3 regions of the Limnoraphis robusta BA-68 BA1 genome follow, and region 3 is predicted to be linked to each of the others. Evidence: riboswitches for the same ligand, from Rfam matches in the RefSeq annotation. Region 3 holds a riboswitch; each other region holds the start of a gene.
What was found. A riboswitch is a leader RNA that binds a small molecule or an ion and turns the genes downstream of it on or off. The one in region 3 is predicted to bind cyclic di-AMP.
Positions count from the first base shown of each region.

Region 1: another riboswitch for cyclic di-AMP. It lies ahead of VB836_RS05245 (hypothetical protein); the one in region 3 lies ahead of VB836_RS03465 (ArsB/NhaD family transporter).
Region 2: another riboswitch for cyclic di-AMP. It lies ahead of VB836_RS23770 (universal stress protein); the one in region 3 lies ahead of VB836_RS03465 (ArsB/NhaD family transporter).

Region 1 is NZ_JAYGHR010000007.1:30,808-41,894, reverse strand. Features, by position in the region: gene VB836_RS05270 (phosphoribulokinase) at 1-983, opposite strand, end outside; gene VB836_RS05265 (hypothetical protein) at 1,780-2,064, opposite strand; gene VB836_RS05260 (LysR family transcriptional regulator) at 2,223-3,128, shown strand; gene VB836_RS05255 (hybrid sensor histidine kinase/response regulator) at 3,125-4,924, opposite strand; gene bchD (magnesium chelatase ATPase subunit D) at 5,373-7,346, opposite strand; cyclic di-AMP (ydaO/yuaA leader) riboswitch at 7,728-7,873, shown strand; gene VB836_RS05245 (hypothetical protein) at 7,978-8,253, shown strand; gene VB836_RS05240 (CheR family methyltransferase) at 8,507-11,087, shown strand, end outside.
Region 2 is NZ_JAYGHR010000081.1:9,712-19,970, reverse strand. Features, by position in the region: gene VB836_RS23780 (TIGR04283 family arsenosugar biosynthesis glycosyltransferase) at 1-223, opposite strand, end outside; gene VB836_RS23775 (ABC transporter substrate-binding protein) at 366-1,679, shown strand; gene VB836_RS23770 (universal stress protein) at 1,856-2,383, opposite strand; cyclic di-AMP (ydaO/yuaA leader) riboswitch at 2,446-2,581, opposite strand; gene VB836_RS23765 (type ISP restriction/modification enzyme) at 2,917-6,147, opposite strand; gene tkt (transketolase) at 6,431-8,452, opposite strand; gene VB836_RS23755 ((2Fe-2S) ferredoxin domain-containing protein) at 9,122-9,688, opposite strand; gene VB836_RS23750 (Asr1405/Asl0597 family protein) at 9,797-10,051, opposite strand.
Region 3 is NZ_JAYGHR010000004.1:78,531-89,617, forward strand. Features, by position in the region: gene VB836_RS03440 (cation-translocating P-type ATPase) at 1-1,806, shown strand, start outside; gene VB836_RS03445 (hypothetical protein) at 2,373-2,843, shown strand; gene VB836_RS03450 (hypothetical protein) at 2,989-3,435, shown strand; gene VB836_RS03455 (SLC13 family permease) at 3,465-5,261, shown strand; gene VB836_RS30300 (hypothetical protein) at 5,447-5,812, shown strand; cyclic di-AMP (ydaO/yuaA leader) riboswitch at 5,985-6,120, shown strand; gene VB836_RS03465 (ArsB/NhaD family transporter) at 6,429-7,790, shown strand; gene VB836_RS03470 (cation:proton antiporter) at 7,866-9,947, shown strand; gene VB836_RS03475 (pyridoxine 5'-phosphate synthase) at 10,080-10,796, shown strand; gene VB836_RS03480 (MgPME-cyclase complex family protein) at 10,860-11,087, shown strand, end outside.

The DNA.
Region 1 (11,087 bases), on a different contig from region 3:
TCTCCACTTCCAACCAAGCGTTCATAGGTGGCTCGCATTTTTAAGCCCACCAACACTTGGAACAATCCGCTACCATCATTAGAGCCAGGATACTCTCGATGTTCACGCATCATGTGAGTCAGTTCGCCATAATACTTAGTTGAGATATTGCTCAGGTGTCCCTCAACGTAAATCATCTCATCTAAGTTATCAAACTTACCATCAACTTCTAGAACTGAGACTTCGTTACCGTAGTAAGCATCAGGCCCGTAGTACATCTTGATACCGGGATAGGAACAGGTTAGCTTACGTCCGCAAGGAGTCCAGTAAATGGTTGATCCTTCATCAAATAGATAAGCGGGTTCAAAACCTTCAATTCCTTCTCGTTGAATCAAGCGAATTCGCAAGACTTTATGCTCTTTATGATCGGGAATTAATTGAGTCGGTAAAATCTGAATAACAACGTTGGCGTATTGTTTTTGAGGATCGATGTAGGCTTCAAAATCAGGACGACGGGCATTAATTGAGGCTAAAACATCTTCATAACGATGACCCCGTTCTGCCATGTCGCGCTGAATCTTCCAAGCAATTTTGACCTCATCACTGATGTCAAGATAGACGCTAAAATCGAGAAGTTCGCGCACCCGTTCATCATATAAGGGATGTAACCCTTCAACCACAACAATATGATTGGGATCAATCCGCTCAGGCGGATCAATCATCCCCGTTTCGTGGTTATAAATTGGCTTCATAATTGACTGACCGTTTTTCAGCGCCTTGATCTGTTCAGCCATCAGATCAAAGTTGTTGGCTCTCGGATCAAGAGCTGTAATTCCAGTTTCTTTACGCTGTTTGCGATCTAAACTGTGATAATCATCCAAACAAATAACGGTAACAAAATCTTCCCCAAAAATGTCTGTTATACGACGTAAAAATGTAGATTTTCCACATCCAGAATCTCCAGCAACGCCAATAAGTACGACACGATCCGGCTTACTCACCATAGGTTCCCTCTAACCATCAAAAACTGTTTACAAGCTCAATAGCTTTATTTTGAGCATATGAAATCAGACCAACATCAGGACAGTTTATTGACAGCCATGCCCGAAAGTGGAGCAATAAGCAACACAAGGCTGTTGGCTGACTCCTGACTGACAGATGGCCTCAAGAAGTAGCAAGCTAGGTATTTTATACTAACTTTTGCTTTAGATTTTACCAGAAGGGGATCATCCCTACAAGACTTATTCTTGCCAAGTTTCACGGAAAAAGACGAAAAACTGATGGGTGTACTCCGGCAGCGATGCTTCTGGATCGAACTACACATCTGTTTCTCGGTAGTTTAACATTCTAGCACTAATACAACACCCCCCTCAAGATAGAACGCCTAATTCACGGCTTGCTGATCTGAGGGGGGTGCTTAGTACAGGAGAATTAACAGGCTTCATTCCATACTTTGCTGACTATTCGTGAGTGGGCTTGTCTTGACAGAGGTAGTTGGAGAAGGGGAACTTTTGGCAATATATTCTCCATAATACAGGCTAAACTGCCAAAATCTTCTCAAAAATCCCCTGACATCATCATAGATTTTGAGCGATTGATTGCTAAAACGAGAATTTAAAGGGAACTCTGTTTTATGCTTAGAATTGAATTGAGAGGTGATCCTAATCATCCGTAAAACTCCAACTTAATTAACTTTAAAATAGAAGATATAGAACCGGCGTAAGGGCAATTTATCAATAGCCCCTACTTTTCTGAGGCTGTGAGTATTCACCAATGATTTATGATTGCTATACGGGAAAATTACCGATTGTATCGTTGCTCTAACCAAAGTCGCAGTTCCGTTTCAGAAGCCCGTGAGAGAAAGCGATCATAAATCGGATCGTAAGCATTCCAGTAAGTATTACCCAAGCGATCTGAACAAGTCCAAACTTGAATGTCATCTGCGGCGCTTAGACCTGTGATCAGCCAATAAAAAGCTTTGCGAATAAGTTCTCTAAGCTGTGCAGAAATCCGAAAGTCTTTTTGTTGTTGATACCACAACCTTTCTAGGCGATCTCGGTCGGAAACATTGGTAAAATTTGCCATGATTAACATCCCCTCAAATTGGCTTTTTAGTTTATCCCTTGACTGATAAATTTACTGTAACTTTTGACTGGATCTATAATCAACGGATTCTATCTATGACATTTATCGATAAAATCGATAGATAGCCATCAATTTTTCTAACATCGGGAGCAGACGCTATGAATTCTCAACGGTTAAAACTCTCCCAACTGCGGGCTTTAGTCGCGATCGCTGACAGTGGAAACTTTAGTGAAGCGGCACTTCAGCTTAATCTCTCTCAATCTACCATCAGCCATGCGATCGCCACCTTAGAAGAAGAGTTAGGGGTGATTCTTCTGCAACGAGGACGATATGGGGCGTCTTTGACTCCAGTTGGTGAACGAATTGTCACCCAAGCCCGTCAAATTCAGTATTTGTTGCAAAATATTGAGACAGAAGCCAATCGCGAAAAAGGATTACAAAGTGGCAAAGTTCGTATTGTTTGCTTTCGCAGTATCGCCACTCATATTTTACCTACAGTTATTGCTCGTTTTTCGGCTCATTTTCCCCAAGTAACCGTTACGTTAACAGAAATGGATGATACTGTCGATATGGAACAAGCCCTGCGAGAAGGACGGGCGGATATTGGCTTTACCTATCTTCCGGCGAGTCATGAGTTTGAAACCTGGGAAATTTTACGCGATGATTATATTGTTTTATTACCTCCTAATTATACCATAAAAAGCAGAAAATTGAGTTGGGAACAGTTAGCCTCTTATCCGTTAATAATGACCGGGGTTCATTGTTGCGCTCAGTTAATTTCGGTTTATCTGAAAACATCCAACTATCCGATGAATATTGCTTACCAAGTTCGGGAAGACTCCACCATTGTCGGTATGGTTATGCAAGGATTAGGGGTGGCAATTTTGCCTCGTCTGGCGGCTGAACCTCTACCTCCTCTGATTCGAGTGTGTGATTTACCCTCTCATTTAGAACGAGTCATTGGGGTAGCCGTTTTGAAAAATGCCCTGCATTCTCCGGCTATTTATGCTTTTTTAGATGCACTCAGAAGTCAAGGTCAATTCATCGAAAAAACAGTCGTTTAACGTTGACATTTACAAGGTTGACTGGAGACGAGATTCACCGTAAACGGAGGTTGGCAAACGGAGTTAAAACAGGATGCAGGTTCAATACAAATTTTGGGAAATTTCACCGAAAATTGAGTGAAACCTGCATAACTTTCCAGTTCTATCGAAGCGTCTAACAGTTCGACCAATTTCTGCACTAAAGTTAATCCTAATCCCGTTCCGCCATATTGCCAAGGATCATGATGTGGAATGCGGTAAAATTGATCAAAAACTCGCTGTTGTTCATCAAGAGGAATTTCAATTCCTGTATTCATAACGCTCAACACGATCATCTGATCACTCGCCCGAACAGAAACCGTAATTTGTTCTCCAAAGGGTGTATACTTACAAGCATTATCCAACAACTCTCTGACAATCCGATCTAGTATAGAAATATCTGATTTGAGTAAGGGAAGCTGCGGGGAAATATCGAGATTTAACTGTTGTTTTTGGCTGTGAATTCGTTCGAGAAACGGCTGGATAATTTCAGGAAGCCAAGTTTCTAAATCGACCCATTCAAAGACGAGCGTTTCTGCTTTCGCTTCGAGATAACACAAACTAATCAAATCATCAACGAGTTGATTTTGTCGTTGACAAGCTTGACGAAAAATGTCTAAAACTTTACTAAAGGTAGAAGATTTTTGTACCACTGATTCGTCTACGAGAAACTTCTCAAGAGTTTGAGTTGCGAGTTTAATCCGACTCATCGGGGTTCGCAGTTCGTGAGAAATGGTTTTGAGAAATTCATCCTTAATTCGGTTGAGTTTTTCTAACTCTTGAACTTGCTTTTGGGCTGCTTGATACAACCGAGCTTGACGAATGGTAATCGCGCATTGAGTCGCTACTTGTTGAACCAGACGAACTTCCAAATCTTCAAATACTTCGTGACAAGGTTTCAGTAAGCGTAAGTTCCCAATAGTCCCCACAACTTCCTGATTTTCAAAAATCGGACAAGCTAAACAAGTTTGGGGGTTTTTTTGAGAACTCGATAGCGGTATTTCTTCTGTATATTGAAACGGAATATTTTGCAGCAATTGTTGATAGAGTTCGGGGAAATCTTGAAGCTGTCGCGTCATTCCCTGACATTTGGGTAGGATGCTGCTGTATTCATAGGCGATTATCGCTTGGGTTTGAGTCGGGTTGTACAGTTCAATTTGACAGCAATTAATCCCCAGTACCTTCGCTAATTCTTCGGTAGCCGTTTGCAGAATTTGTTCTTCATCTAAGCTATCCCGAATCTTTTCGGTAATCTCTCCAACTACAGCTTGAAAGTTGAGCGCTTGTTCTAACTGAAATGTCCGCTCCTGAAGTTGATGTTCAATGTGAAGACGAGATTTAATTTCTCGTTGCAGGGTGCGGTTTTGGATGGCGAGATGCTGCTGCATTTGCTGAAGCGTTAGATGCGTGCGAACACGGGCTAACAGTTCGTTTTCATCAATGGGTTTGCTGAGGTAATCAACTCCGCCCACTTCAAAACCTGTGACTTTATTGATTGTCTCAGAAAGATCCGTCAAAAAAATGACTGGAATTTCTCGGAGCGCGGGTTTAGCTTTCAAATGACGACAGGTTTCAAACCCATTTATACCTGGCATTATCACATCGAGTAAGATCAGATGGGGACGGATAGATTCTGCAATCTGGATTGCTTTTTCTCCATTTTGAGCGACAAAGACCCGGAAACCGACCTTTTCTAAGATAGTATATAAAGTCTCTAGGTTGCTTGGCTTGTCATCTACAACTAAAATCACATCAGACTCAAGAGGTTCACGGTACATTTTCCGGATTTGACTGTTCTGACAACAATTCTTCTAATTCTAACGTTCGCGATCGCGCTTTTTCCGGGTTCTTGATGGTGTTTTAAGCTTTCAATCGTTAAGACATTCTTTATTTTTTTATCGAAAAGTAATTTTATATTTTTTTCAAGTCAATGATATCTTTTTAAAGAAAAATTAAAGATTGTCTGAAGCACATTTTTCCTAACAATATTTTTAATTGTATTGAAAAAACCTAAAATTCAAGCCCTAATAAATACCGGAGTAATTTTGTTTGGATTTAATAGTGATATGAAATTCAAAAAATAATGCTATAAAAAGGAACCGGATACAGGGGACAGTAAAAAAACTGATAACTGGTAAGGGTAATTCATGAATTACCCCTACAAAACTTGATTAAACAGCTTCAGGGTTGACGAATGACAATTTCCCAGTCAAACGAATCAAAACATTAACCGATCGCATCTTTAATGGCATTTTGAGTCATCGCTGCGATCGCCTGTTCAGTCGCTTTGGGTAAATGATAATATTTCCCGCCTGCGGTTTTCGCTAACTCCTTTGCAAACCCCGTTGAAACAAATTTATTCTCAGTATCCACCACTAACAATTGCATCCCCAACGCCCGAATTTTAGCGGCAATTTCTAACAATTCCTGCTTAATATCCGGCTTTTCTCCGTCTAATATCGGTTCACCGAGCGATCGCGCTAAAGATACATTTCCTCGTCCATCGGTAATGGCAACAATCACCACCTGACCAATATCCCCCGACTGTTTGGCGTTCATCCCCACTCGTACCGCTTGGGTTAACCCATGCGCCAACGGTGAACCGCCCCCACAGGGTAAACGTTCCAACCGTCGTCGTGCCGCAGAAATCGATCGCGTGGGCGGTAACAACACCTCAGCCTGTTCACCGCGAAATGGAATGAGAGCCACCTGATCACGACTTTGGTAGGCTTCGTTCAGCAGTTCCAGGACGGCACCTTTAGCAGACTGCATCCGGTTGAGTGCCATCGAACCCGAAGCATCCACCAAAAACACAACTAACGCCCCAGACTTCCTGGCTAACAGTTTGGCGCGAATATCCCCGGACTCCACAATCACCTTGCGATCCGGTTGACGCAGACGCCGAGCTTTTTGGTAGGGAGCAGCAGCTCTGAGAGTGGCATCTACAGCAATTCGCTGAACTTTTCCTCTGGGTAAAATCGGTTTAATGTAGCGACCGCGATCATCAGAAAAAATTAAACTGCGACTGCCCGATTTACCCTGACGGTTTGCCTTATTTGCAAAGGATAACACAGTTGGATCGAGAATAATACCCTCCGGATCGAAAATAAATTCTTCGGGAATACTCATCTGTTCTTCTTCGGGGGGTTCCGGGTTTTCTTGATCTTCGTCGTCGTCAACGTCATCGTCTTGTTCAGACTGTTCGGGGGGCGGTGGGGGTGGCGGTTGCTGAGGTTGTTCTTCCGGTGGCGTTTGGATAACGGTTGCACGGGGAACGATAACTAATTCTACTGCGCGTCGCAGATCATCGGCGAGAACTTCGGTTTGACCTTCAAAGGCGGCTGAAGCTTGGGCGACTCGCACGGCAAAGAGTTCGGCTCGATGTCCTTGGACTCCGCCTCGTAGCGCTTCTTCAACCAGATAGTGTATTTGTTCGGGTTTGATGCTAACGTCTTTTAACCATTCTCGGGCTAAGAGAATTTGAGTTTTTAAGTTATCAATATCTTCGCTATATTGAGTTAAAAAGGCTTCGGGAGAACTCGCATAACTGGTGACTCTATCAACCGCAGCCACTCGTTGATCTAAACTTAAGGCGCCATCGGCTGAAAGAGAAATGGCTATTCTATCTAATAAATGTTCTCGAAGCGGCCCTTCTTCGGGGTTATAAGTTGCAATAAATAACGGTTTACAGGGATGTTCAAAACTCATCCCTTCTCGTTCAATTCGGTTACAGCCTTCGGTGAGAACAGTTAATAATAAGTTACTAATATTATCATCGAGTAAATTAATCTCATCGATGTACAAAATCCCTCGATGAGCCGCCGCTAAGAGTCCCGGTTGAAAGACGGTTTCCCCTTGTCTAACGGATTTTTCCACATCCACTGAACCGAGTAAACGATCTTCGGTTACGCCGAGGGGAACTTGAATAAAAGGTGCGGGGATAACTTGTGTTTCTTGGTTGGGGTTGTCGGGATCGGGTTCGAGGTTGGCGATTTCCCCTTTGACGACTTCGATGGGGGGTAATAGGGCATGAAGGGCGCGGGCCATCACTGACTTGGCGGTTCCTCGACGTCCAGCGATCGCCACGCCTCCGAGTCCTGGATCAACGGCTGCCATTAAAAGGGCGAGTTTGATCGCCTCTTGTGCAACGACGGCACTCAACGGGAAGCTGATCGGTGTGGGAGCGGTTGCCGCAGGCATGACTTTAGGAGTTTTTTAGGTACAGCCTTTCATCTTAGCAATTGATGGGTGTTTTTACTAGCGCTTGACGGACAGCTTGATCATTGCTTCTCAAATTTTAGTAATTTGTGATACAAATTTCCAGTAAAAAAGGTGACAATACCTCATCCGAGAATTTTCGGGAGGATCTCGGACAACAATTAAAAGACTACTCGATCAATCCGTTTCCCTGACTGAGATCACAAAGGAAATCTTATCGGATTCTCTCTGTCAAAAAAATTTAAAAACTTGTTGACAATTGAAAAATTATAAAGATAAAATGAGCATAGAAAAATAAAACAAACAGTCAGCCTAATCCGGCAGATAAAAGCCCTTGTTGAGATCACTAATTTTTTTAGTGAAATACAAGTGTTGCTGGAACGGAGGAACCAAATTTTGGGGCTAATCTCGCAAAGGTAGTCTTTGGAAACAGAGTGACCAAGACATGAGAAGGGCATCTCTCAGCCCTCGCCCGTCAGCTAACTTCGTAGGCATTGAGAGGAGTCTGAAGCGCCAACTTTCTAATCACAATTAGATAGATTGTCAATTCAGTTTCCTTGGTTGGTATAGGTCTGATTTGTAGTACCCACCCTAAGAACCTGAACGGTTTACCATGACACCCCGAATTTCATTATCTTTGATCGCGCTTTCTGATGCGTTGGTTCCTTTCCTGTGGCTAAAAACGAGCGATATTATTCTCATATCTGTTTTGGGAAGTATAGGAATAGTTTTAATGTGGTCAATTATTCATTCTTTTATTGTGACCACCATGCCAACACCCACATTACCGATGTTGGTTAACTCAAGTTTAACATTAGGCAAATTGTTTAAAAACTATTTGGAGGTGATCGTTTTAATTGGCAAATCCCTAAATGTTGCAGTTGGCTAATATAGCGGTGTGCGCTCGTATGAGGTACGAACCAGAAACCCGGTTTCTAGCAGAAACCGGGTTTCTACCCAATCGGTGTTGTACCTCACAGAACTGAAAACAGCTATAGATTGAAAAACGCTAGAATAAAGATTCATATTCCTTGAGTAAAAAATGCTCTTTCAACGACTTGATCCTTTGTCCGCAAACTCGTTAGTATCAAACTAAAAGCCCTTAATGACCGTGAGAATATGTGTTTAGCGGAGCAAGTTTGATGTCCAATACATCTGATCAAGAAGAAAACTTTTATATTGTCGCAATAGGCGCCTCGGCGGGGGGAGTGCAAGCCCTACAAACCTTTTTTGCCAATCTATCCAATAGTCCCAACGCCGCTTTTGTTGTCATCCTCCACCACCCCCCCGATAGCGGACATCAGCTATCCGAAATTCTACAACGCCAAACCTCGCTACCCGTCAATGTGATCGAGAATGAAAGCACCATCGACAAAAATAACGTCTATGTCCAACCCCCGCACACCTATCTCAATATCCGGGATCATCGCCTGTATTTAAGTGATTTTCCGACAGAAGGCCTCCCCCTTCCCATTACTCACTTTTTTCAATCCCTCGCCCTAGAATATAACGAACGAGCCATCGGAATTTTGCTGTCGGGTTCGGGAAGTGACGGGGCGGAAGGCTTAAAAAACATCAGTCGGGCTGGTGGGATTGCCCTCGTTCAATGTCCTGAGAGCGCTCAATTTCAAGGAATGCCCAACAGTGCGATTACCTCCGGTTTAGTCGATGAAATCCTCTCGCCTGTGGAATTGGCTGAGGTTGTCTATGATATTACCCACTTGGGAGGACATGAACGGATTTCTCCTCAAGCCCCAAATCTTATTACGACAGAGCAGTTGGGGCAGATTTTAAACATTCTCGCCACAAAACAACAAACGGATTTTTCTCAATACAAAACCACAACCCTCCACCGTCGCATTGGGCATCGCTTCGCCCTGTCTCGCCTGGGAAGTATAGATAGTTATATTCGATTTTTGGCTAAAAACAACGAAGAACAGCAAAAACTCTGTCAGGATATTTTAATCGGGGCGACTCGCTTTTTTAGAGATCCGTCGGCGTGGAAAATTATTAGTGAAGACGTTTTACCGAAACTGATTAATGAACTCACCGCCGAAGATCAACTGAGAATTTGGGTTTCCGCTTGTGCGACGGGTGAAGAAGCCTACACAATGGCTATTTTAGTCAATGAAGCGATCCGCAACAGTGAAAAAGCGATTAACTATAAAATTTTTGCCACCGATCTCGATACTCAAGCCTTAGAAGTTGCCTCGAGGGGCATCTACCCCGAAGCGATTGCCAATGATATTTCGGCTGAACGTTTGGAACGATATTTTACTTATGATAATAGCTGTTTTCGGGTGAAGCGATCGCTGCGGGAAATGCTAATTTTTTCGCCCCATGATTTAACGACGAATCCTGGCTTTTCTCAGATGAGTTTGATTAGTTGTCGCAATGTTTTGATTTATATGCAGCCGCAGTTACAACAGCGAGTGTTGCAATTGCTGCATTTTTCATTGAAGCCCCAAGGGGTTTTGTTTTTGGGCGATACTGAATCTTTAGGGGAGTTGGATCAGGAGTTTATGCTGATCAATACCCAGTGGAAAATCTACAGCAAACGCCGAGATGTTAAGCTGTCGCTCACCCAATTGGTCACTCGCCAGCCTGCGATTGTCAGGACTTCGATGAATTCAATTTTACCGAACAAGTCCAATACACCCCGGTTTGAGCAATTACTTGAAGAAATTTTTAAACAGAGTTTTGAGTCTCGGCTGATTACTTGTGTATTAGTGAATCGAGAAAATCGATTAATCCATGTTTTTTATAATACTGCTGATCTTTTAGAAATTAGCTTGGGTGAGGCGGATTTAGAGATCAGTAAAATTATCCATCCCGATTTAAAATTACCCTTAGCAACGTCTCTACACCGAGCCAAACGAAATCAAGAACCCGTTTTGTATAACGGCATCAAAATCAATCGAAATGATCAGTCTGAAATGGTGAGACTGAAGATCGGTCATAATCCTAATTTGGAGAGCTTGGAAGATTGTTTTATTGTCTTCTTAGAAATAGAAAATCCCACAATTCAATCTCAGCAACTCCCAGAAATCCGCTATGAAATCGAATCCGAAGCGGCTCAACGAATTGTCGAGTTGGAACATGAACTCCAACAAACCCGAGAAAATTTGCAAGCCGTTGTCGAAGAACTAGAAACGTTTAACGAAGAACAGCAAGCAATGAATGAAGAATTGCTCGCCTCAAATGAAGAACTGCAAAGTACCAATGAAGAATTGCAGTCTGCGAATGAAGAACTCTACACGGTTAACTCAGAATATCAGTCAAAAATTGAACAGCTTACTCGCCTCACAGATGATGTTGATAACTTGCTGAGAAGTACCGATATCGGGGTATTATTTCTGGATTTAAACCTGAAGATTTGCCGACTTACTCCAGCAGCGACCCAAGCGATCAATATTAGACCCACTGATATTAATCGTTCGATCTTTGATTTTACAAATAATCTCGACTGTCCTAATTTGATGGAACTGTTACAGCAGGTAATCGAAACTCAGCAACCCCTAGAACGAGAAGTGACTTTATTAACAACAGGCGAACATTTATTGATGCGAATTCATTGCTATCTGCGAGAGGATAACAGTTGTGATGGTGTTGTGTTGACGTTTGTGAATATTAACGATATTAAAATAATTCAGCAACGACTAGAACACACGAATAACCGACTGGAAAATCTCTATGAGAGTAGTCCGGTCGGTTTATTTCTCA
Region 2 (10,259 bases), on a different contig from region 3:
CCAGTTTCGCGCCTAAGTTCATTTGGGTTGAACGTCTGCGTATCGGAGAAGAAATCACCTGAACTCCCGCAGACTTAGCGATCAAAGCCGTTTCATCTTCGCTGTTCCCGTCTACGACAATCATTTCCCAAGCTGGGGGAGTGAGTAAACGCAAAGTATTCAGGGTGCGGTTTAGGGAACTCGCCTCATTTAAGGTTGGGATAATAATGGAAACACGCAACATTACTGCTGATAATAGGGTGAATGACAGCAAAAAATTTCTGCTCTTAGCAGTATAGTTATTAGTTGTCACCCGGCACATTTATCTCGAGAAACAAATATCCTCAATTTTCGTCCTATCTTGCGAGTCAACATCCCCCCAAGCCATGAAACGTCTGAACCCCTGGAAACGCTTTGGAATTTTTGCTTTAGTTGGTTTATTGCTGAGTTTTGTTGTCAGTTGTGCAACGGTTAGTTCTGATAATAATGCCAGTGATAATCGTCAGGAAGTCGAATTCTGGACGATGCAACTTCAACCGCAGTTTACTGATTATTTTAACCAATTAATTGCGAATTTTGAAGCGGAAAATCCTGAGTTAAAAATTCGTTGGGTCGATGTGCCTTGGTCAGCGATGGAAAGTCGAATTTTAGCTTCTGTTTCGGCAAAAACAGCGCCGGATGTGGTGAATTTAAACCCCGATTTTGCCGCTTTACTCGCCGGACGAAATGCTTGGTTAAACTTAAATGAACAAGTACCAGAAGAGGTGCGATCGCAATATTTACCGAATATTTTAAAAGCCAATAGTATTGAAAGATGTAAAGAAAATAATTGCCGCTTAGAAAATTATGGAGTTCCTTGGTATTTAACAACACAAATTACGATCTATAATCAAGAGTTATTTCAAAAAGCAGGATTAAAAACCGCACCTACAACTTATACAGAACTCGCCGAATTCGCTCAAACGATTAAAGAAAAAACAGGTAAATATGCCTTGTTTGTATCCTTTGTTCCCGAAGATTCTTCTCAGGTTTTACAATCTTTAGTTCAAATGGGGGTGCAGTTAGTTGATGAACAAAGAAAAGCAGCCTTTAACAGTCCTGAAGGAAAAGCCGCCTTTCAATATTGGGTAGATTTATATCAAAATAACCTGCTTCCTCAAGAAGTTTTAACTCAAGGACATCGACGCGCAATTGAACTTTATCAAGCGGGAGAAATCGCTATTTTAATATCAGGGCCACAGTTTTTTAAAGCCATTGCAGAAAACGCTCCCACTATTGCTAAAGTTTCGACTCCCGCCCCACAAATTACCGGAGAAACCGGGAAAAAAAGCGTTGCGGTGATGAATTTAGTGATTCCGAGAGAAACGCCTAATCCTGAAAATGCGTTAAAATTTGCCTTGTTTGTCACCAATTCTACCAATCAACTCGCTTTTGCAAAAGTCGCAAATGTATTACCTTCGACGGTTGAAGCCTTAAAAGATAGTCATTTTAGACCCGTTCAAGGACGAAATACCCAAGAAGATCAAGCCCGAATTATTAGTGCAAAACAAATGGATGAAACCGATACTTTACTCCCCCCCTTAAAAGATATCAAAAGACTGCAAAAGATTATTTATGATAACTTACAAGCCGCAATGTTAAACGAAAAAACCGTCGAACAAGCGCTTTTAGATGCAGAAAATGCTTGGAATCAACGGTGATAATCCTATCGGTCAAATCTATCCTAAGATGGATGATCGTAATGATAGTTTAACGCTTTTTATTGCCGCTTGCAGGCTTTGCTGGAGTGATTGCACTTTGGTGGCTTTTGGAGTCTGCTGATCGCTATTACCGATGATAATAACATCTGCATTCCAGCGATAGGCATGATGACAAATTAATCGGAAGAGACAACGCTCAACTCTTTTGGTAATAATCCTAAAATGGGGCAGGGCGTTTGATTTGCTAATTGCTTAACCAACGGATGTTTTAAGGTTCGACATCCGAGTAACATCACCTCAGCATCCATTTCTTGGGCTGTTTTACTGAGTTCAGTCGCAACATTACCAATTCGTAAATGAGCATCCAGAGAACCCCGCCATTCACTGGCTAAACAGCGTGCTTGCCAAAGAATATGATCGGCTTTTTCTATCGTTGCGGGTTGAACCTGATCAATGACATAAACAATATGAACTAAGACGGGATTTTGCTTGACTAAACGGGTTTGATGCGCGATCCAAAGTGCCATATCCAGCGCCGCTTGACTCTGATCTGATCCGGTATAACCCACGACAATATTCAGGGTGAGGTTAGAGGATTCTGTTCGACGTGGAGAGATTTTGTTTTGAGGTAATAGCACCATTTGCTGTGTCAAGTCATCGCAGCCAAGTACGCTCTGTAAACGCATCAACATCGGTTTCCGCATGAAGTTGTCTCCTTATCTGTGTGGTGATTTAGCGAGTGTTAAGGAGATCCAATGTTGCAATTGGGTTCTCCTTCCAATGCCTACGAAGTTAGCTGACGGGCTAAGGCTGGAAGGTGCCTCTCTCGGTTACATTGCGCGAGATTCGCCCCGATTTTTGGTTCCTCCGTTTCTCACAAAGTTTCTCTGCTCTTGTAGAAGTTGAGAAATTCTGCTCGAATTAGGCTGGCTTGCTATTCTTTCTGAACTATTATAGCATTGAATGAAAAATGTCTACTCTGTCTAAAGATATAAAAGGGGCGACTCGTCCCGGATAAATAGAGTCCGGATTACAGTTTTTTCAGTTAACAGTTTTTGAAGAATTGTAACGTGGGGATTGAGTAACGAATCTCTCTCAAAATCTCAAACTTAAGCGGAGTTCTGCCCTAGCAATTAAAGCCGGGTTATAGGGAAGATCAAAGTCGCTATCGTTTAGATTGGTCATAGTTGATCCCCCCTGCCCACTTAAAAAGAGGGGTGAGTTTTTGGTGAGTTTTTTATTCGATTGGAAAACCGCCATATTGATTAATTATATCATCAATTTGCTGCATCAATATCATTGTTTCGTTTAAGGCTGTAACAATATTTTGATAATGTTCTAAATCGTCAAAGTCTAACACTCTGTCTTTTCGATCTTTTAACCATTTTTGACAGACTTGATATCCTCCCACATAAAAATTCCAAACCTCTAACGGAACTCCTTCAAAGTATTGGGTTTTGTTAATATAAACTCGTCCGGGTTGATTTTGCTTCGGTTCAACATAACGAACTTTTTCAACTTTATTATCTCCGTCTTCGGGATAACTGGTCATTTCTGTTGCGGTAACTTTCATCAGATGCAGGTTAACGAGGCGATCGCCTTTTTCACACAAACACCAAAATAATTCAGAGTTGGATGTTAGGGGAACCCGAGGAAAGTCTATTTTGAGAAATTCTGCATAACGTTGGCGGTAGGTGGGAGAATGAAAGATGGCGTAAATGTAATTAAAAATATCTTCGGGGCCAAAAGTTTGGTGTTTGTCGCCTTTTCCATCTGCAATAAATTCTAATTCTAGGCGAGTTGAGAAGTCTTGAATAAATTCCGATGAAAGGTTAGGGCGGCGACCTCCAGGTGCGTTAGTGGGTTGTAAATCAAATAATGTGGGGTTATCAGTGGGGTAAAGATAGAGAGGAAAAAGATAACTTCTCTCTTTTGTATTACTAGATATAGAACAGTTATCTGTAACAAATTTTGTAATTCCTACTAAAGTCCACTCTCTTTGTTGTGATTGTTGACGAGATGTTATTAATCCCAAATTATCACCATAAATCATATGTTGCATTATATTATATCCAGCACCTCCACGTCCAATTTGAATGAGATTAATTTGATATAGTAAATACCTCTGATCAAAAGGTCTATAAAGATATGGAATAATATTTTTCCGCCAATCTGTAGCTCTAATTTTATTCCTTTCTCTGTAAGTATTCCAGTAGCGATCATCTGACAAACTATATGTTTCTTTAATTTGAATATCAGTATATTGATCGCTTTGCAAAGTTTCTATTCTTTGATTAAGACTTTCTAAATCAAAATCAATTAATAGTTTATCTCGATTAGTTTTTACGCCAGTTAAGTTTGAAGATAAAATGTCAGCTATTTTCCAATAGGCTTGATACTCTGGTAGTAGTCTTTTATCTTGAGGTTTGAATAGATAAAAAGATGATTCTGGTTTTAATATTTCCCAATCTGTTGAACTCACATCATTTTCAGCTAACCAATGATATTTTCCGCTTATCAGTTTTTTTTCTTTAGACTGATTTTCATATAACTCCCGTACTCCCCATAAATCAGCATGATAAACTGTAGCAAGCTTTTGACTGCTTTCAGGATACTTAACAAAAATTCCAATCGCGACACCCTGCTGAATATCAAACACATTCTGATCGGGTGAACCATCTGAACAGACCTCTTTCTTTTTGCTATTTCCATGCAAATCTAAAACATAAATTTCATCAAAGGTTTGCATCAAATTTTGACGCATTCCTCTAAACGTTGGGTTATCTAAATAACCATGATTTGTGATTAATGCAACAATTCCATCACCTGTTAAACGAACTCGATGTTGAGCAAAACGAATAAATTTAACATAATCATCCAATAAATTTTGTGAGTTATGTTCTTTTAAAGGTTGACCATCAACTTGATAGTAATCTCTGACCAATCCAACAATCCAAGGATCGGTATTCATAGAAACTGCTGAATAAGGCGGATTTCCTAATACAACCATCACAGGAATATCTTGCTTGACTTCTTTTGCTGCTTCTGCTTCATCTCGAATTCGATTTAAAAATCCATCTGCTGGCGGAATTTGAAAAGCTTCTTGTAAAGTATTTGTTAAATAAATTCTTAACCGTTCATCTGAACTAAAATCATATCCCAACTCTTGAAGCTGTAACCCCAACTTCATGTGTGCAACGGTGTAGGGAGCCATCAATAATTCAAATCCAAATAAACGGGGAAGTAGATGTTGACTGACATAACTTGACCACATCCCTTTTTGATTTTTAAAACTATCATAAATATGGTCAATTACACCGTACATAAAAGTTCCCGTTCCCACTGCTGGATCGAGAATTAATACTTTATGGGTTTCTAGAGTTCCCTCACCATTTTGGTTAGGAACCTGTATTTTTTTTGCATCAGCTAACCCTTTAGAAATTCCAAACTTATTTTTCAGAATAGAGTCAACACTACGGACAATATAAGAAACTACAGGTTCGGGCGTATAGTAAACCCCTCTTGATGCTCGCATTTTAGGGTCATATTCCGCCAGAAATGTTTCATAAAAATGCACAACCGGGTCTTCTTGACGGGTTCTTTTCCCAAAATTTTTGAGAATTTCTGCCATATCTGTCTGACGCAATATTGTTACTAAATCATCCACCGCCCAAACAATTCTATCATCTAAATCTGGCCCCGCAACTTGACTAAAAATACTGCGAAGAAAAGGATTAGTTTTCGGAAGTTTAAACGCCGCAGTTTCCCGTGAAAAATTCTCAGGACTCTCGGTATTACATCGGGCTGCAAATAACCCATAACAAATCGTTTGGGCGTACATATCTGCAAATTGATTTTGGTTTAAATCTTTAATTAATACCTTTTTAAACGACTCCAGTTGCTCTCTGAGCATTCCTCCTTTATCCTGATCGGATAGAGCCGTTGCGATCGCATCTCGAATTAATTGCGCTAAATTTGCCATGCGTTGCGCTAATTCTTTGGGTGTATTCAGTTGAGGTGTACTAACTTCTAGAAATTGAGTTAAAAGTTGATCAAGTTGTTCAATTCCTTCGTGATCTGGCTCTAGCTTGCGATTATTTTTGCTAACTTTTGCAATTTGGGTTTTTAAGCGAAGTTCTCCCCGAACATACCAGCGAAATTCTAGATAATCTGTTAAAACTAAATTACCCAAAGCATTAAAATATCGCTTGAGTTGAGGCGTTGTTTGAGTTTTATCGAGAGAAACGCCAACGTCTTTGGCTTCTATATATCCTTTAATAAACTGTCCTTGAGAAATCACAAAATCTGGCGCACCGCAGTTAATTCGTTTTGGCTCATTTGTGGCGACAATTCCAGAACGAAAAGATTCAATTAAATTCTTGAGTGCGGGACGATGAGTGTGTTCTGTTGCATTTCCTGATTGCATAGCAGCTTCGATCTCTCGAATATATTGAATATACAGGCTCATCGTTATGATTCCCTATAGAGCGCGGCTATTTTATTTAGCTTATCTGAAATACATAAATATTTGCGACGCATTTTTATAAGTTTTAGATCCCGACCCCTGCGGCACCTCCCTTAAAAAGGGAGGTTAGGGAGGTTAGGGAGGTTGAGTGTAGGTTAAAAGTCCCCCTTTTTAAGGGGGATTTAGGGGGATCTAACCCTTTTTAAGGGGGATTTAGGGGGATCTAACCCTTTTTAAGGGGGATTTAGGGGGATCTAACCCTTTTTAAGGGGGATTTAGAGGGATTCTAACCTAACAACGCCTTCGCCTGAGCGATAATATTCTCAACCGTGAAGCCGAACTTCTCCAGAACCACTTCACCGGGAGCAGACGCCCCAAAGGTATCAACGCTGATGGTTGCACCTTCATCGGTTACATAACGGCTCCAACCTAAGCTAATACCCGCTTCCACCGCTAAACGCTTCTTAACGGCTTTCGGGAAAACAGACTCTTTGTAAGCTGCATCCTGTTCTTCAAATAACTCCCAACTAGGCATGGAAACCACCCGAACTTTCTTGCCTTCTTCGCGGAGTTTAACGGCTGCCTCCACACATTGGTAAGTTTCGCCGCCTGTACCAATCAAGATAATATCCGGCGTGCCATCGCTGTTATCGCTAAGGATATACGCACCCTTGGCAACAATATCAATCGAACTGCCTTCTAAATTGGGCAAATTCTGACGAGAAAAGGCTAACAACGTTGACATCGGATGTGCCGCTTTTGCCTTCTCTACGGCGACTTTATAGGCCCCAGAGGTTTCATTTCCATCCGCCGGACGAATCACAATCAGTTGAGGAATAGCCCGCAGAGAGGTAATATGTTCAACGGGTTGGTGGGTTGGGCCATCTTCACCCAAGGCGATGGAGTCGTGAGTCATTACCCAAATGACACCCGTTTCTGCCAAGGCCGACAGACGGATGGAGTTCCGCATATAATCAGTGAACACCAGGAAGGTTGCACCGTAGGGAATTAACCCTGAACCATGACGGGCAATGCCATTACAAATCGCGCCCATGCCATGTTCACGCACACCGAAGCGAACGTTACGGTTTTGGTATTGACCTTTTTGGAAGTCACCCAACCCTTTGAGTAGAGTTTTGTTGGAGGGGGCTAAATCTGCGGAACCCCCGATTAATTCCGGTAAGACGCTAGCGATCGCATTTAATGTGGCACCCGACTGGTTCCGAGTTGCATCCGCTTTGGTTTCGGGGGTATATTTTGGCAGTGCATCGGCCCAACCTTCGGGGAGTTTACCACTCAACATCCGTTCAAAAGTTGCCGCTTCTTCGGGATACTTGGATTTATATTGATCCAAGATTTGGTTCCATTCCTGTTCAGCAGTTGCACCCTTATCAATGGCTTTGCGGAAGTGGTTGAGGGCATCTTCAGGAATTTCAAATTCCGGGTATTCCCAGCCCAAATGTTCACGAGTGGCTTTGACTTCATCTTTACCCAAAGCAGCGCCGTGAACATCGTGAGTATCGGCTTTGTTGGGAGAACCGTAACCAATAATTGTCGTAACTTTGATCAGCGATGGTTTATCGGTGACTTCTTTCGCTTTTTGAATGGCTGCGGCTATCCCTTCTAAGTCAGTATTACCATCGGCAACGTGTTGAACGTGCCAACCGTAGGCTTCAAAGCGTTTGGATACATCTTCGGTAAAGGAGATGTCAGTATGACCATCAATCGAAATATGATTGTCATCGTAGAAAGCGATTAATTTACCTAAGCCCCAGTGTCCTGCTAGAGAACAGGCTTCACCGGAAATTCCTTCCATGTTGCAGCCATCACCCATGATCACATAGGTATAGTGATCAACAAGCTGACAGTCTGGTTTGTTGAAGGTAGCGGCGAGATGGGCTTCAGCTAAAGCGAGTCCCACTGCATTGGCAATCCCTTGTCCTAACGGCCCTGTGGTGACTTCAATACCCTCGGTAACGTGGTTTTCTGGGTGTCCAGGAGTTTTGGAACCCCACTGACGAAATTGTTTAATTTCATCGAGGGGAACACTGTCAAAACCTGTCAGGTGTAGGAGAGAATACAGCAACATACAACCATGACCCGCCGACAAGACGAAGCGATCGCGGTTAAACCATTTGGGGTTTTTGGGGTTAAACCGCATAAAGCGATCCCACAACACAAAGGCCATTGGTGCAGCGCCCATCGGCAATCCGGGGTGGCCAGAGTTGGCTTTTTGTACTGCATCAATCGCTAAAAAGCGGATGGAGTTAATGCAGAGTTCTTCGAGTGATTGGGTTGCAACAGCCATAGTTATCGTTTCTATATACTTTATGAACGTGTGAGCGTGAACAGCCAACCGTAAACACGGGTGAGGTGTGAGGGCGGGTTGATTGAGGTTGTTTCGCAGAGACGATCGATCTGAGCCGAACCCGCCCCTACTGGTGACTGTTCGGTGGCTTTCCGGTCTGGGTTGCATCGAGCGTGGAAACAGGTACTTTTTTGCCTAGAGCGATCGCCGTTGGCTGCCCGTTCTCACTCCCCGCACACCTGATCGAATGCGATCCCGCCTAGATTTAACAGTTTGTCTGTTCCTAAGCTAGGGTTTAGAGTTTCCTCAACAATGCTGAGAATTATCTTGGGGCCACAGATTAAATCTTCTCATCTGAGGGTGTTACAAGCAAGCTATCTTTTAGAGGCAACAGGGAACAGGCAACAGGGAACAGGGGGAAGCCTAGATCTCATGCTTTTAGAGGCAACAGGGAACAGGCAACAGGGAACAGGGGGAAGCCTAGATCTCATGCTTTTAGAGGCAACAGGGAACAGGCAACAGGGAACAGGGGGAAGCCTAGATCTCATGTGGCTTGAGGGAGTCAACCACCCCACCTCCCCCGGAACCCTTAAATAAACGCGAAGACGTTCCAATGGAACGTCTCTACCCAGATGGAGGCATTTTAATCAAAAATTGTCCTTGATTTTTTTAGAAATGCTTGGCGATTAACTCAGGAACTTCTTTGGGGTTAACCCGACTGTAGCGGGTTTTGTCGGGCATCATCACCACATTAGGGCCTGCTTTACAACGTTTGAGACAGCCTGTTTTTTTAATGGTGACTTGTTCTTCGAGTCCTCGTTCTTTAACGACGGTTTCTAAGGCAGAACACAGATGGTTTCCACCTTTTTTGCGACAGTCAGACTTGTCACAGATAAGGATTTGGGCTTTACCTGGACAGGTTTTTTTCGCTTCTTTTTGAGATGCACAAGGTGAACTGTTGGGCTGACCTGTAGCGTTTAGAGCCATCACTTGTTCAGCTTGGAGTTTAATTTTACCGCTTTTGGGATCATATTTTTTCATCCCACTGACTTGAACTTGCCGACCGGGAATCAATAAACGTTCACACACTGAACGAGATTCCTTGGAGAGTTTGATCAGATGCAGCCCTTCAGATGTCATCAATTGTAGATATTTGGGTTTGCTGCCATCGAAGAATACATAGGTCACTTGACCATCAAAATTGAATTCCGTGATTTGTGTGTCAGTTTTGGACATTGGTTTCAGAGTAGTTGTAAGTTGTGTGGGTTTTTTGTCCGGGTAAAGACGTTCTGAGAGGGAACGCCCTGATTGATTGAGGAGTTGATCGACACCCTGCGATCGCAATTAGTCGCACTCTGTATTCCAAGAGCGTTCTAAACTCTGGACTAATTCTCCACGAGAGGCGGTGAACTGTTTGAGAACGCTGGAGAGTTGAACGGCTTGGTTTGGGTTATTGATCTGTACCCGCAGGGGTTGCTCTACCTCGCACGAACAAGGGATTCCTAGCTCTTGTAAGCGTCTGTAGACTTGCCACCGATCGGCCCAGCAGTTAACCTCGATGACTTCGCTATTTTCGGGCTGTAACTGTGATGAATTCATTACTTGTACCAACTGCAACTAATTTCTACTTAGTCCTGACCCTGATATCGGGAACTTCGTCAAAGTTTTTCCGATTGAGTCTTTAATCTCTAGCATATCTTAAATAAAAATATTTCTCAATAGGCTGGGTGAAAAAAGTCAATAGCTCGAAATTCCTTCTAATATAGGCAGAATCAGGCTTTAAGGTAGATTGACAAGTCAGTTCACA
Region 3 (11,087 bases):
GTCACCACCATTTGTTCCGATAAAACCGGAACCCTCACCCAAAATAAAATGGTTGTGCAGTGGGTGAGAACCCTCAATCATGCGTTTCTCGTAACAGGTGAAGGTTATGCGCCCTGGGGTGAGTTCCAACCTCTGCATCGGATTTCCCGCGATGAGGAATTGAACCCAGAAGACAAACCCCGATTAACCCCCCAACACCAGCAAGAACTTCAACCGTTATGCGTGGCGAGTGTGTTGTGTAATGATGCTCAACTCAAACACCACAACGATATTTGGACGATTTTAGGCGATCCCACAGAAGGCGCCTTACTCGCCCTCGCAGGAAAAGCCGGCATCTCAAAATCCACTTGGGATGCACAAATGCCTCGTCGAGCGGAAATTCCCTTTTCTTCCGAACGCAAACGCATGAGCGTCATTTGTCAAGATGCAGATGCAGCTATCCGAAAGAAAAACGCTCACTTTCAAATGTTTACGAAAGGCTCACCCGAACTGATTCTAGAACGTTGCGATCACGTTCAAACCGCAGACCAAAGCATTCCCCTTGAACCTGAACACCGTCAGCAAATCTTAGAACAAAATGACCAATTAGCCGCCGAAGGACTGCGAGTCATTGGCTTTGCTTACAAACCTTTAAACGATTTACCCGCCAGTCCCGATGAAGACAGCAGCGAACAAGAATTAATTTGGCTGGGTTTGGTCGGAATGCTCGACGCACCTCGCCCGGAAGTCAGAGAAGCCGTTAAACGCTGTCGAGAAGCCGGAATTCGTCCGGTGATGATTACAGGAGATCATCAGTTAACCGCGACTTCTGTGGCTCAACAATTGGGCATTTCTCAGTCTGGTGAAACCGTTTTGACAGGTCAACAGTTACAGCAACTCAGCCAAGCCGAACTCGAACAACAAGTCAAACAGGTGAGTGTTTATGCGAGGGTAGCCCCTGAACACAAACTGCGAATTGTCCAAGCCTTACAAAAACGTGGGGAATTTGTGGCGATGACAGGCGATGGCGTTAATGATGCACCCGCCCTCAAACAGGCTGATATTGGCATTGCGATGGGCATCACGGGAACCGATGTCAGCAAAGAAGCCAGTGATATGATTTTGCTGGATGATAACTTTGCGACGATTGTAGCGGCAACCGAAGAAGGGCGGGTGGTTTATAGCAATATTCGGCGCTTTGTGAAGTATATTTTGGGCAGTAACATTGGGGAAGTGTTAACGATTGCTGCCGCTCCGTTACTGGGTTTGGGAGAAGTTCCGTTGACTCCCTTGCAAATTTTGTGGATGAACCTCGTCACAGATGGTTTACCCGCTTTAGCCTTAGCCCTTGAACCGGCTGAAGCGGGCGTGATGAAGCGTCCCCCCTACAGTCCCCGTGAGAGTATTTTTGCCCGAGGGTTGGGGGCTTATATGGTGCGAATTGGCATCGTTTTCTCGATTTTAACGATTGTCTTAATGGTCTGGGCGCATGGAGAAGCGCAAACTAGCGGTGATGCGGGACGGTGGAAAACAATGGTCTTTACCACCTTATGTCTTGCTCAGATGGGTCATGCTTTGGCCGTGCGTTCCGATACTCGTTTAACGGTACAACTTAATCCGTTTTCCAATCCCTATCTATTGGCAGCCGTTAGCCTGACGACCATTTTACAGTTGTTACTGATTTATGTCCCACCGTTACGGGGATTTTTTGGGACGCATTGGTTAAATGGGACAGAACTTGCGATTTGTATTGGGTTTAGTAGCTTGATGTTTGTCTGGGTAGAAATGGAAAAATTGGTTAAACGTTGGTGGAAAACTCGAAAATAACTGCTGACCCCAGGTTCCCCGAAAGTGAGTCAAAAAAATTGACCAAAATTTTTAACTGATGTATAATCTCGTTCTAAGGTTAAATGCCTAGATCAATATCCCTTTTTAGGAGACGATGACAGCGCAGATGATAGACTAAATCACAGAAGCCAAACTTCTGTAATCGGTTCGGTACAGCACGACACGTAAACGCAATAACTTGGCATCGTCTTCACTCATCGTTTACTCAGAAAATGTCAGCTTGAGTAACGAAACGTCTGTGATTTTAAACCAAGTTAATCGCAAGTCGGTCTTTACAACTCTCAGGTTAGGGTGTTAATCAATTCGGGAATAAATACCAGACAACAAAGGTGATTAACCGTGATAGAATTAACCTTTGAATTATGACGATGCTAGGGCTTTAACATCGGCTCTATTTTCTCATGGTTTTTAAAATGTTCAACTTACTCCTCACGATAGGTTGACATTCCTTCAAACAAGCCTTATTCTAGGGCGAGCTTAATTTGTCCAAAGGGACAGAACTCAACTGTTAAACTGCTAGATTAATGACTCTTAAAGGAGAAAAAATGAAACGAGTTTCCTTGGTATTGGCTATCCTCGCCACTGTTTCTTTCGGCACCCTCACCGCTTGTCAACAAACTTCTACTACTCCTGAAACCGAAACTCCTCCCGCAACCGAAACCTCTCCCGCACCCGAAACTTCTCCCGCACCGGAAGCACCCGCTTCTCCTTCTCCTGAAGCAACCACTTCTCCTCAGTCTTCTGTTGATACTCCTGAAACTCAAGCGGTTGAAAATTCATCCGATGCAGGCTATTCAGCCACTCCGGTTGTTTCTCCTGAAGTTGAAAATTCAGACGCTTCTCAACCCAGTGTTATTGAAGAAGAAAATACTGTCATTGAAGAGAGTTCTACCGATATGACTGAAGTGGAGTCTAGCACCAGCCAAGAGTCCTTATCGACTGAAGAGATTGAAGCTACTGAAGAGATTGAAGCTACTGAAGAGATTGAACCCACTGTAGAACAGCCTGCACAGTAATTCTAAGTAGAATTTCAATCAGATAACATCCCCTGGGGAAATTTCCCCAGTCTCAATAAACTTCTGACATCGAAACATATCTCTTCAGAGTCCCCTGCTTTTGGCGGGGGATTCTCTATAGACAATCCGATATCTATCGAATAGAATGAGTAAAGTAAAATCCGAATCTGCTCTTGAAGTTGATCACACAATCAAAATAGCAGAATGGGTAGAAGTTATCTTATTATTTTCCATCTCCCAGGGAATTAGTTGGTATCTTGATGTCATTCAACTCCCAACAACACCGATAATGATCGGACTGGGAATGATGGCTGCGGGAATTAGCATGGGTTTTTATTCCCTAGAAACAATTTTAATTGGGTGCAGTTTTTTAACGATACTGAGTGTTTTAACTTTGGCTTTTGCTGCCATTATTCTGCCTGTAACTTGGCTCAAAATTCTCTCCATTGCTTTGATTACTCTGCTCGTAGGGGGAACGAGCGGAAGCGTGATGTTTTGGTTGACTCAAAGAAGACTATTTATTAGTTTTGGTCGCCAAAAAGGAATAATAATTGCGAGTTTAACGATTGCTCTTGGTCTACTTTTTCCCTAGTCATTTTATCGAGATTGATTGCAAATTGTATGGAAATCGTTTTAACCCTCGGGATCTTAGTCATTGCATTAACTTGTTTTATTTTTGAATTGCTTCCAGTCGATACTACAGCAATTTGTGTCGCTGTTGTTTTAATGATATTCGGGTTAGTAACACCCGAAGAAGGCATTGCAGGATTTGGCAACTCGGCAACAATTACCGTCATGGCAATGTTTATTCTCAGTGCTGGAATTACTCGCACTGGAGTCGTACAAATTGCCCGAGATGGGTTAACCAAATGGGGCGGAAATAACCTCACTCAGCAAATTATTGCGATGGGAGTTATTGTTGGCCCGATTAGTGGTTTGATCAATAATACTGCTGTTGTCGCGATTTTTTTACCGATTATCGAAGATTGGTGCAAAAAACAACGAATATCAGTTTCTAAGCTGTTAATGCCGCTTTCTTTTGTCACCATTTTAGGCGGGATGATTACCTTAATTGGAACTTCCACCAATATTTTAGCCAGTGGGGTTTCTAAAAAACTAGGATATGGTGAATTTAGTATCTTTCAATTTACCAAACTGGGAATTCTTACCTTTCTGATCGGTTTAGTTTATCTAGCCTTCATCGCCCCTAAACTTTTACCGAATCGCAAACCGCTTGCGACTGAATTTATTGGTGAAGATTATGACATTAAAGACTACCTCAGTGAATTAATTATCAAACCCCGTTCCAGTCTAGTTGGACAAACTCTCAGTGGCAGTGAAATTCAACGTAAGTTTGATTTGGATGTTCTAGAAATTGTTCAAAATGGTATGCGTTTTTCTCAACCCTTGGGGGATAAAGTTTTAGGGGTTGGAGATATTTTGATCGTTCGTAGTGGGAAAGATGATTTACTCAAAATCCGCGAAGAACGAGGGTTAAGTCTGTTACCCGATGTACAGTTTCAAACCCAAGAAATTGAATCAATTTTAACCACTGAAGAAGAGAAAATTGGGGAAGTATTAATTCTCTCAAATTCCCGTTTAATTGGCACAACACTGAAAGAATTACGCTTTCGACAACGCTATAATGCGACGGTTTTAGCCATTCGTAGAGGGGCTGAATTATTGCGAGGTCGTTTAGGTCGAATTCCCTTACGATTTGGTGATTTGTTATTGGTTCAAGGGCCGAAACAGAGTTTTATTGGTTTACAAACAACCCGAGAACTCCTGGTTTTAGAACAACAAGATGTCGAAACCCTTCGCACCGATAAAGCCCTGATTGCGGTATTAATTACCCTGGCTGTGATTGGGGTTGCAGCCTTTGACTGGCTGCCAATTTTAATCACTGGTTTAACAGGCGTAATTTTAATGATTGTTACAGGTTGTCTGAAACCCGGGGAAATTTACGGGGCGGTACGTTGGGATGTGATTTTTCTGTTAGCAGGTTTGATTCCTTTAGGAACAGCAATGGATAAATCTGGCGCTACAGAATTACTAGGGAATTTCATTGCTGGATTAGGCGGTAATCTTTCTGGCTATTGGATTTTAACCTTTTTCTTTGCTGCAACCTCTGTATTAACCGAAATTCTCTCTAATAATGCTTCAGTTGTTTTAATGATTCCCATTGCTGTACAAGTTGCAGAAACGTTAAATCTCAACCCTTTGGCTTTTATGTTTGCGGTGACATTTGCTGCTTCTAATAGCTTTATGACACCCATTGGCTATCAAACTAATACAATGGTTTATGGGCCTGGAGGATACAAGTTTGTTGACTTTTTGCGCGTCGGTGGACCTCTGAATTTATTGATGGCAATTGTTACACCCCTATTAATTGTCTGGCTGTATGGTTTAGAACCCTGAAGTAATAGGTAGATTTTAATAGAGAGAGAAGAGATATTTTATCGCTTCTTTCTCTCTGAAGAAGGAGGATAATTTTTAGGAATTTTGAAAGATTACTCCTAAAGCAAGATGAAAGTCTAGGCATAAATTGACTACAGTAAAAAAAAGTCAATTTTTGAAGATCCTGATAAAAGGAGATTAAAGTAATGCCTAGTGATACCAGAAACGAAGATCAAAAAAATTCCGATATTCAACAACCGATGAACCCCGAGGAAGTTGATCCTCAACAAAAACGTCAACAAAAAGCAGAATTAAAAGAAAAGGGAAATCGCTTAACAGCAAACCCTGGCGATCGCATTGATGAGTCGATGTCTGTCGAAGAAAAGGCTAAACAAGTGGCTGTTGATGCGCCCGATGTGACTGGAGATCATGTTGTTGTTCCCACTTATTTTATCGTAGAAGATGAAGATGGGAATAAAGAAGCATTACACCATGTCCGAGATGCTGAAGAGATTTCTGATGTCATTCGTCAAGCCCGTGTTGATGAAGAAGGGAATCGCAAATGGTGGTAAACTCAATCCCTGTAATCTTGTTTAATCAGTAATACAAGTCCCCCGTTTCTTGATGAAGCTGGGGATTTGATTAACTAATCTTAATTAATTCTATACAGATCTTCCCTTCTGAAAAAAAATATGTTACGCTACGTTCATCAAGAGCAAGTCAGCCTAATCTCTCATTATCTTCTCAGCATTCCTGCTTAGAACAATGGGGAGCGGAGGAACCACTTTTTGGGGCTTATCTTTGACTCCCGATGAGTCAAGAAGGATATCTCTCAATCCTAGCCCGTCAGCTAACTCCGTAGGCATTGAGGGGAGACTGAAGAATCGACACGTATACTATTACAATGTCTTGATTCTCTCAGTTGCAACCATTGGTACTGCTCGCTTCTGTGTACCTGTTTGTTTGATTGAGGCATTGTGAAAAATAAATTTTTTAGGGGTTGGATTTAACTTTTTTCCAACCCTACTCAAACTTAATAATTCTAGTCAGTTAGTTAGGTTTAATTTTCCTCAAACCTAACTGCAAGTTTTAGGCTATCCATCGAATGTTAGGTATTTTTTTAGACTTACCTAAATCGTCACAGCCAAGTTGAACCCTCCAACACCACTAATTATCAGGTTTACTGCTATGGATCATTTTCTATCTATGGGTAATTTTCAGCCTTTCATTGCAGCTACAACATTTATCGCCGTAATGTTTTTCATTACGACAGATTTTCTACACTTAACCATTGCTGCACTTTTAGGTGCCTTAATTTTGGTTTTTCTTCATGTAATGACCTTGACAGAAGCCGTCGATTATATTAGTCAAAGTCATGCAACTATTGCTTTATTCTTTGGGGTTATGGTGTTAGTTCGTGCCTTTGAACCGACTAATGTTTTTGCCTATCTAGCGACAAAAATGGTGATGATTTCTAAAGGAGAAGGAAAGCGATTACTTCTGGGAATTGTAGCAATTACCGCCCCGATTTGTGCCGTTCTTCCCAACGCGACAACGGTCATGTTACTCGCACCTCTCATTCCACCAATGGCGACACAAATCGGAATTGACTTTGTGCCATTGTTGATTTTAATGGTTTTTATCGCCAATAGTGCAGGATTATTAACCTTAGTCGGTGATCCGGCAACCTATATCGTCGGAGATGCGATTAACATGAGTTTTACAGATTACTTATTTCGCCTCAGCTTAGGCGGTGCGGTAGCGGTTTTAAGTGTAATTCTGTTACTGCCTATTTTATTCCCAAAAATCTGGAGAGCCAAATTAAAAAATATTGATAAACTTTCTCTCCCTAAAATTAATCATCCCCGAACCTTAGCTATAGGAGGTCTAATTGCAGCTTTTGTGATCACCTTTTTTATCATCGGAGAATCCTTACCGATTCCTGTTTCACCGGGGGCTGTAGCGTTATTAGGGGCAGCTTTAGCCCTGCTATTATCCCATCATAGTCATATTGATTCGATCAACCATATTCTCCGGGATATTGACTGGAGTACCTTACTCTTCTTTATGGCTGTCTTTGTGTTAGTGGGAGGACTCCAAAAAACCGGGGTCATTAATAATTTGTCTGGCGTTTTAGCCGTTGTCGTGGGTACAAATATTGCTTTTGGTTCAATCCTTTTACTGTTTTTTGTCGGTATTCTTTCGAGTGTTGTTCCGAATATTCCCCTCGTCGTGGCGATGGTTCCCCTTCTCAAACAATATTTAGTGAATGTCGGTTTAGCCGGGCCTGAAGTATTAGCCGTAGATTTTCAAGGACAGTTTCCGGTTGAAGTCTTACCTTTATTTTATGCGATGATGTATGGTGCGACTTTGGGCGGCAACGGCACTTTATTAGGGGCTTCTGCTAACATTGTGGCAGCAGGGATTTCTGAACAACATGGACGCACAATTTCATTTCAAAGATTCCTCAAATACGGATTACCAGTCATGGGAGTTCAACTGGTAGCAGCCGCAATATATGTTGGAGTTATGTTTCTCAAACAGTCATAATCCTTTTTTTGAAATTGACTTCAGTTGTTGATTTCTTTGAAATGGGTTATCGTTGGTATTGGTTTTGACTCGTGAATGCCAACCATGCAACTACTCAATTGGCTACCAGACAGCCCCATTGTCATCTTTACCATATTACTACTCGTTTCTCTGACGTTACCGCCCTGGTTTGAACGTCTCCGTCTTCCTGGACTCGTGGGATTATTATTAGCAGGTGTAGTTTTAGGTGAACATGGTTTAGGCGTATTAGATTCTCAATCTGAAACCATGAAACTGCTGTCAGACATCGGGAAAATTTACCTGATGTTTGTAGCGGGTTTAGAAATTGATCTCGCCCAGTTTAAAAGCAAAAAAGATCGGGCGATAGGCTTTGGAATTTCTACCTTTATTTTTCCCATGCTGGCGGGAATTGCTATTGGGCTTTGGTTCGGCTTTGGTTGGAATGCGGCTATTTTAATTGGTTCCTTACTGGCTTCTCATACGCTGTTGGCTTATCCCATTGTTCAACGCTTAGGACTGATTGATACAGAACCAATTATTATTAGTGTTGGTGCTACGATTTTTACCAGTATTAGCGCTTTATTAGTCTTGGCAATTTGTGTGTCCGTTCAAGCCGGAGAATTTTCACTCTATAGTTTGAGTTGGCAACTCGGAAGCCTAGCGATTTATTCGGCTGTCGTTTTATTTGGCTTTGATTGGGCTGGAAAAGCCTATTTTAAAAGAAATGGCAGTGAAGAAGGCAATCAGTTCTTATTTGTTTTATTATCAGTATTTCTCGCTTCTGTTGGCGCTCAAATTATTCAGATCGATCAAATTGTTGGGGCATTTTTAGCAGGTTTAGCCGTTAACGATGCGGTGGGAAATAGCCTCGTTAAAGACAAAGTGGAATTTGTAGGCAGTGTATTGTTTATTCCCTTTTTCTTCATTGCGATGGGGCTTTTTCTGAATGTTCCGGTTTTTCTCTCTACCTTAACCACAAATTTTACCTTACCTCTCGCTATTGTTTTAGGGTTAATAATTAGTAAATTCATTGCAGCCTGGGCTGTTAAATTACTCTACGGTTACAGCCGAGACGAAACCCTGTTAATTTGGTCACTTTCCATCCCTCAAGTCGCAACAACTCTAGCAGCAGCTTTAGTCGGTTTTAATGTCGGTTTACTGAGTGAAGAAGTCTTTAATAGTGTGATTGTCTTAATGTTAGCGACCTCGATTTTAGGCCCGTTACTGACCCAAAAATATGCACCTCGCTTGCTTCCCCTGAAAGCAGCCAAATCATCCTTTAATATTAACCCCACGATCAAGGACGGGGAAAATAGCCAAGAAGCCGAAAAAACTCTACCTTTTACCGTTGTTGTTCCGATATATAACCCCGATACTCAACGCTATTTGATGGAAATGGCGGCTTTAGTTGCTCGTCACGAAGAGGGATCAATTGTTCCTTTAGCGATCGCAACTCACGCCCAAGTTCACATGGATGAACCCGAATTTCAAAAAGCATTAAAACAGAGTCGATTATTATTAAAACGCTCCGAAGAAGTCGGTCAAGAGTTCAACGTAAAAACCGAACCCGTTCTCAGAATTGATGGCGATGTTGCTACAGGAATTACTCGCACCGCTTGCGAAAAAGATGCGAGTTTAATCGTCATGGGTTGGAGCGAAAATACCAGTTTACGAGCGCGACTGTTTGGAACGGTGATTGATAGCGTATTTTGGTCGTCTCATTGTCCAGTAGCGGTGATGCGATTATTACAAGAACCTGTAGAAATTCGTCAGATTTTAGTCTTAGTTAAAACTATAGCACCACGAACGATTAGAACCATTCGTTTTGCTCAACTTTTAGCCTCTACCAACAAAGCGGCTGTCACTCTATTACATATTTGTCCGGCTCAAACTTCTCCTCAGCAAATTGCCATCATGGAAACACAATTAACAGAAATCCTCAGTGTAGAAGGCTCTTCGATCAACTCCAACATTGTTGTTAGGGCGACTAATGATGTCGTTGGAACTATTTTAGAACAAGCCAAAGGATTTGATCTCGTGGTATTGCGATCGCAACGTCGCCGCACAGCAGGCGGTTTAGCTGTCAGTAGCGTCACCCATGAAGTCATGCAAAACCTACGCTGTTCAGTGGTGATGTTCGGTGAACCCCAAGTATAGCAGGCTGTAGGGGCGGGTGAGATCAAAATCTATGTCACTGAAAACAACATTAATAACTGAAAAAACTGGTCACGGGTGACGGGTGACTGTAAACTGATAAAACGGGAACATTCAACACGAGGACAGGCTAAGTTGCCGACTTTGGGAGTCAATATTGACCATATCGCCACACTGCGTCAAGCTCGTCGAACCATCGAACCCGATCCGGTGGCGGGGGCAGTGATTGCAGAATTGGCAGGTGCAGATGGGATTACCGTACATTTACGCGAAGATCGCCGTCATATTCAAGAACGAGATGTGCGGCTGTTGCGAGAAACGGTGCGGACTCATCTTAATCTAGAAATGGCACCTACCGATGAAATGGTGGCGATCGCATTGGACATTCGACCGGACTATATTACTCTAGTTCCAGAACGACGAGAAGAAGTCACCACCGAAGGCGGACTCGATATCGTTGGTCAACAGGAGCGAATGAGTGCAGTTGTTGGTAAACTGCAAGATGCAGGAATTCCCGTCAGTTTGTTTATTGATGCAAACCCTGCTCAAATTGAAGCTTCAGCCCGCACAAAAGCTGTTTTTGTGGAGTTACACACAGGTTGTTATGCTGACGCCAAAGGGGATCAGCAATACCAAGAACTCAAGCTATTGATCGAAGGGAGTCAACTGGCTCAAAATGCGGGACTGCGGGTGAATGCGGGTCATGGTTTGACCTACTGGAACGTTTACCCCGTCGCTTGTATTGAGGGAATGGAAGAACTCAATATTGGTCATAGCATTATCAGTCGAGCGGTTCTGGTGGGCTTAGATCGAGCCGTTCGGGAAATGAAACAAGCCCTGATCGCTCTGTAAACTGTTCGTGATCACTCACCTTTTTTTCAGAACAAACAACGAATTATTGATTCACAACGAACCATGAAAACTTACTACTATCTTTTAGCCAGTCAACACTTTCTTCTCGAAGAAGAACCCTTTGAAGAAGTTCTCAAAGAACGAACTCGCTACTACCAAGAACAGGAAAAAGAAATTGACTTCTGGTTAGTTCCCCAACCTGCTTTTCTCGAAGCGCCGGAACTGGCGGACGTTAAAGCAAAATGTCCTCAACCTGCGGTGGCTGTCATTTCCACCAATGAGCAGTTTATT